One region of the Pseudoalteromonas sp. QJM3NY_22 genome, then DNA from elsewhere that is predicted to be linked to it. Evidence: predicted binding sites of a transcription regulator. Region 1 holds the regulator's gene; the other holds the start of a gene.
What was found. Region 1 encodes sigma-54, which starts transcription at its own class of promoters, with help from an activator protein. Its sites were predicted from a motif close to GTTGGCACGNNNNTNGNNT; they were not measured.
Positions count from the first base shown of each region.

Region 2: the regulator sigma-54 is predicted to act here: its motif matches at 1,405-1,423, upstream of fliS (flagellar export chaperone FliS).

Region 1 is NZ_CM149655.1:3,580,654-3,583,841, forward strand. It holds gene lptA (lipopolysaccharide transport periplasmic protein LptA) at 1-454, shown strand, start outside; gene lptB (LPS export ABC transporter ATP-binding protein) at 451-1,176, shown strand; gene AC0VZ4_RS16510 (RNA polymerase factor sigma-54) at 1,246-2,745, shown strand; gene hpf (ribosome hibernation promoting factor) at 2,772-3,059, shown strand; gene ptsN (PTS IIA-like nitrogen regulatory protein PtsN) at 3,064-3,188, shown strand, end outside.
Region 2 is NZ_CM149655.1:3,284,879-3,288,066, forward strand. It holds gene tnpC (IS66 family transposase) at 1-1,236, opposite strand, end outside; gene fliS (flagellar export chaperone FliS) at 1,467-1,868, shown strand; gene AC0VZ4_RS15090 (hypothetical protein) at 1,877-2,191, shown strand; gene AC0VZ4_RS15095 (ISAs1 family transposase) at 2,251-3,188, opposite strand, start outside.

The sequences.
Region 1 (3,188 bases):
AGCGAATCAAATATCAATAAGTGCCGACAAACAAGAAGGCCAATTAAAAGAAAACGTCGGAATTTTTGAAAAAAATGTTGAGATTATTCACGGCAACCGTCGTATTACAGCCGACCGTTTAGAAGTACATAAACGTGATGAATTAGGCGATAATAAACAGCTACTAATTGCAACTGGTAGCCCTGCATATTTCGAAGAAAAACAAACTGATGGCACTATAATGAGCGCCAGCGCAAACGAAGTTCGTTATGATGTAGCTAAACGATTTTTAACCCTTATTGGCGATGCACAAGTATCGCAAGCGGGTCAAAAAATAAATGCCAAGAGTATTACTTACGATATGCAACAGCAATTAATTAGCGCTGAAAAAGACGAAAACTCAACCGATCGTGTGCATACTATTTTAGTACCTATTGAGACTAAAAAAGAAAAAAACGATAAAGGTCAGCCATGAGTACATTAAAAGCAGAACTATTAGCTAAAAGTTATAAAGGCCGTGAAGTTGTAAAAAATGTAGGTCTGGAAGTAAAGGCTGGCAGCATAGTCGGGTTACTTGGCCCTAATGGTGCAGGTAAAACCACAACGTTTTATATGATTGTAGGCCTTGTACCTAGTGATAAAGGCAAGATTTCTATCGACGATAACGATATTACTCTTTTACCTATGCATAGTCGTGCTAGATTAGGCATTGGTTACTTACCCCAAGAATCATCAATTTTTAGAAAGCTTACTGTTTATCAAAACTTAATGGCTATTTTAGAAACACGTAAAGAGCTAAATAAGCAAGCAAGAGAAGACACACTTAACAATTTATTAGATGAATTTAGTATTCAGCACATTCGTGATAGCCAAGGTATGGCATTATCAGGAGGCGAGCGTCGCCGAGTTGAAATAGCGCGAGCACTAGCCGCTGCTCCTAAATTTATATTGCTTGATGAGCCTTTTGCTGGTGTTGACCCTATTTCAGTGTTAGATATAAAGAAAATAATAGAACACCTTAAAAATCGTGGTATTGGTGTGTTAATTACCGACCATAATGTAAGAGAAACTCTTGATGTTTGCGAAAAAGCCTACATAGTTTCTCATGGTGAGTTAATTGCATCAGGCACTCCAGAACACGTATTAAACGATAAAACAGTACGTGATGTTTATTTAGGCGAGCAATTTAGGCTGTAACATTTACGCCATGTCTTTAAGCATCTGCTAGTATTAATTATAACAACATAAAAGGATTGTTAGAGATACATGAGGCAATCATTACAGCTGCGCATGGGCCAGCAACTTACAATGACTCCACAGCTGCAACAAGCAATTCGCCTGTTGCAACTCAGTACATTGGATCTCCAGCAAGAAATACAAGAAGCACTCGACAGCAACCCCCTATTAGAGGTTGAAGAGCAAGATTACGCCGAAGATTCTGCTGGTAAAAACGAGCAAAAAGCAGATAACGACGATGTAACTGTTAGCGCAAATGCTGATGATGTTCCGAGCGAATATGAGCAAGACAGTGGTGAAGCACTTGCTAAAGATACGCTAAGTGATGAAATGGCTATGGATGTTAGTTGGGATGAATATATGAGCGCAGCCCCAGCATCATCATCAGGACCAATGCCTGAAGATGAATCTATATACCAAGGCTCCTCGACTGAAACGCTCCACGAATACCTAATGTGGCAACTACAACTGACTCCCTTTAGTCCTACCGATGAAGCGATTGCGATTGCGATTGTTGAAGCCGTCGATGATTCGGGTATTTTAACGCTAAGCTGCGAAGAAATTTTAGAAAGTTTTAATCAAGAGAACGAAGAAGACAACGAAGTTGAACTTGACGAAATAGAAGCTGTTTTAAAACGAATTCAATTGTTTGACCCTGTTGGTATTGCAGCACGTAGTTTACAAGAATGCTTATGTATTCAGCTGAACCAATACGATAAAGAAACACCCTATATTAATGAAACAAAAATGATTTTAACCGAGCACATTGATCTATTAGCTGCTCGCGACTATCGTACATTAATGAAAAAAACAAAGCTCAAAGAAGAAGAGCTTAAAGAAATAATGACTTTAATACATACTCTTAGCCCAAAACCGGCGGATACTATAGTTAGAGAAGAATCTGAGTATGTAATTCCTGATGTATCGGTGAAAAAAATAAAAGGTCGCTGGGTTGTTGAACTAAACCCAGATAGCATGCCTAAAATCAGAGTCAACAGCCAATATGCAGCAATGTCACGCACCGTTAAATCAAGTGGTGATAGCCAGTTTATTCGCTCGCATCTACAAGAAGCTAAATGGTTTATTAAAAGTTTAGAAAGTAGAAACGATACACTATTAAAAGTAACTAATTGTATTGTTAAGCAACAACAAGGTTTTTTTGAGCATGGCCCAGAAGCCATGAAACCAATGGTTTTAAATGATGTAGCAGAAATGGTCGAAATGCACGAATCAACTATTTCACGCGTAACAACTCAAAAATATATGCATACACCTCGCGGTATTTTTGAGCTTAAATATTTTTTCTCAAGCCATGTAAGTACTGAAAATGGAGGCGAATGCTCATCAACAGCAATACGCGCTCTCATTAAAAAATTAATCGCAGCAGAAAACTCAGCAAAACCATTGAGTGATAGTAAAATTGCAGATATATTAGCTGAGCAAGGAATAAAAGTAGCGAGACGTACAATCGCAAAGTATCGCGAATCTCTAGCTATTCCACCGTCAAATCAGCGAAAAAGTTTGATTTAAGACGCTAAACAAAGAGGGTAATGCTTATGCAACTAAACTTAACTGGTCGTCACGTAGAAGTAACTGATTCATTAAGAGATTATGTAAATACCAAATTTGCGAAGCTAGAAAGACACTCAGATCATATTAATAATGTTCATGTCATTCTTGATATAGAAAAATTAAACCAAAAAGCTGAGGCAACGATTCATGTAAGTGGAGCTGAGTTATTTGCCTCTACTGAACATCAAGATATGTACGCCGCCATTGACTCGCTGATTGACAAGCTCGATCGCCAAGTTATTAAACACAAAGAGAAGCTTGCTCGACACTAATATTATGAAATTAAGTTCACTTATATGCCAGGACTGCAGCAGAGCTGCGGTCCTTTTTAATAGTAAAAAAAGAATTTTAGAGTTCATCAGTCAACTTGCTCATGACAAGCTCCCATATCTTTCTCAACA
Region 2 (3,188 bases), 300 kb from region 1:
AATCGAAATTTTTGAAATTGGTCTGATCAATGTCTGCCGTAAGACATCATCTTGATAATCTCTTAACCGCTCTAACAACGCTCTAGACTTTGTTCGTTTCAATCTGCCTCGCTGGCCTTTTACTCGGCTGTTTTTATCCGGTGGAGGGCATTTAATGTCACCTTGAGCCAATATTTGTTGATATTTCTCTATATAGTGAGCTTTTGTGTCTGCATCTAGCTCGGGGTTATCTATTTGATGTTTATTGATTTCAGTCAGTAGGGTTTGCAAATCCTTTGCCCATTGCATACCGTCTTGCTCCCATGCCCTTTCTAACTCTCGGATATGATGTGCATTACACAAGGCATGTTGGCACTGTGTATATTGATAATACGGTTTCCAGTGGTCGTGGCATAGTACCCCAGTAAAGTGAGGTAAAATATCGGCGTCATCCATCGCTATTTTCCCTCTTTTCTCATGCGGGTAAAAATACGTCCACCACGTCGTTGATGCACCATGAAGCCATCGTCGTTTACCACCTATATTAATCCCCGTTTCATCAACGTGTAAGGCTTGATAAGTCGTTTTCAGGGCTTTCTTGAGCGCGGCTTCTGCGCCGGAGGACTTTACCAAGGCCGCTGCTTGTTCATTAAAGTTAAATAAACTACCCGCACTGATTGGAATACCGAGTTGATCACAAAAATATTCTTCAATGCGGTTGTAAGGGAGTAATTGATATTGGGATAGGTAAACTGCATGGGCTTTTACACCAACCCCATATTGAATAGGACTGTTAACGTCTTCTGGAAATTCACCAATAAAACGCTTACCTTGCTCATTTTCCAGAATTTGTGCTTGGTATTCAGTGACCACTTTCCTGATATCTATATCGACAACCTGTCGTTTTTGAAAGCCAATTTCACGGTAGTGACCTTTCGGTAAAAAATCACGTTCAACTAGGATGACTTTGATCTCATCAGGCGTCTGTGTTTGGGTTAGTGTTTTACCTGCTCGGCCTTTTTGACCACCCGCTGACTTGGCTGATTTCTCTTTGTTTTGTTTTTTTCGGTTGATGTCTTTTGATGGCGGGATACTGCTATTGTTACTGTTAAGTCCTAATTTACTTGCCAACATAACAACGACAACCAGAATGAGTTCAATAGGCATCTTCAGCGCAGGCGTGAGAGTTTTACCTTCTTGTAATTGAGCTTTGGTTTTCTCAACGATTTCGTCGATGTTGATGCTGTTTAAATTCATTGAAGCTAGGGCTATTAGGTCATAGCCCTAGCTTGGCATACTGGCGGGATCGGTCAATAGTTAAAAAAGATCCTTTGAAAATAATTTACCATGGTGAATAGTTACATATAATCTAATATTAGCTTAAGTTGAAAGCGAACATGCCGATAAATAGATAAGTAAAAAATGCTTGGCATTATTATTGCTTTTATTTTTACATAATTTTTATCGTTTAAATCTAGGATTTTCCCATGGCTCATGTTTCAGTAAAAAAATACAGTCAAGTTCGCGTAAGTAATATTGCAGAAATGACCCCGTACGAACAAATAAATCTTATTTTCAGTAATATTATTGGTCGCTTAGCAGCTACAAAAGGATTTATTGCGCGAAAAGAGATTGAAAAAAAGGGCGAGAATATATCAGCCTGCATTTTGTTATTCGGCGCGCTCCAAGATGCACTTAATTTAGAAGTAGAACAAGACCCCAGTATTTCTAACAACTTATTGGCACTTTACGATTATTGCCAACGCACATTAATTAAAGCCAATTTAAATAATGATGTTGACGCGGTATTAGAGGTGTCTAACATTGTAAAAGAAATAAAAGAAGGCTGGGACAATATTCCTGTTGATCAACGTGTTTCTGCGGTTTAGCTTATATTATGAATGCGAATAATGCTTCAGAGCAGCTAACAACAAATCAAGCAGAACACATAAAAATACTGCTTAAGGAAATTGAATCGTTAGTAAACGATAATAATGCCGATGAAGCTCAACCCATTTTAAAAACCTTAAATACAGATTTAAAAAAATGGTGTGAAAGTAATAACGGTCCTAATGCAGAGCAATTACAGTCAATTCAAATTACTATTAATTCCATTTTAGCTGAAGCTAACATAACTCAAAGTGAATCATCTAAAGCTATTATTAAGTATAAAAAGTCAGGTAGGGCTATTAAGACTTATAAAGCGACTTAGTGAATAGATTGAATAACCTTATTCAAGACTCAGGGCAAGGGCAAGAGCATGAAAAAAGTCTATGCGTTCAATACCTTTTCAAGGTAGGCTGTACTGCGCATAGCTTTTTTCTGTTTTGCGGGCATGCCTTTACTAAAGCTTTTTTCTGCTTTTAGCTGATTAAATGCGATGTGTCTCAGCCCCGCAAATACAGGTGCTGCACCTTCGCGCCTAATTCGACACTCATCTTCTTTAAATCCTACATCTAAACGCCAATGTAATCCATTTTCTATTTGCCAATGTTGTCGTGCTCCTCTCGCGAGTTCTTCCGCTGTTAAATTCGCTGAACTAATATAGTATCTATAGCATAACTCATTGCTTAATTTACCTTTTTCTTTTCTATAAGAAACAATAACACCCACTGTTTTTACACCTTCCCAGTGTATCGTTTCTGATAAACCGCTCACGTTATGGCTCACTGCACAGCACCTAAATTCTTCTCTATTTTTTTGATAATCGGCTTCGTTAAACAAGAGCCCATCAGATGCTTGTTGTGCTACCTCAGGTAATAACACATCTTCTATTTGTGACAGTAGCCTTTTATGGTTTGCTTTTACCGCAAGTAAGTAATCGGCTTCTTTACCTACTATTTTTTTTGCAATTGATTTTTGACACCCCATAGCGTCAATCGTTACTAAGCAGCCTTTTATCTCTAATAATTCAAGCAGCTCTGGCAACGCTTTTATTTCATTCGACTTTTTATCAACAGGGCATTGTGCCAAAACAACACCATTTTCGCATGCAAATGCACTGATCATATAAAGTGCATCGCGTCTATCTGATTGATTAAATGAACCTTTCAATCGTTTACCGTCAATAGCAACTACACCGCCTTGAGTTAATTTGGAGCAGGCTTTCATCCAAGAAGAAAAGGAATCTTGGAATTGCGTCATGTCAATACGGCTCATTACACGAGCAATTGTGTCATGGCGAGGGATCCCTTGTTCAAGAAGAACAT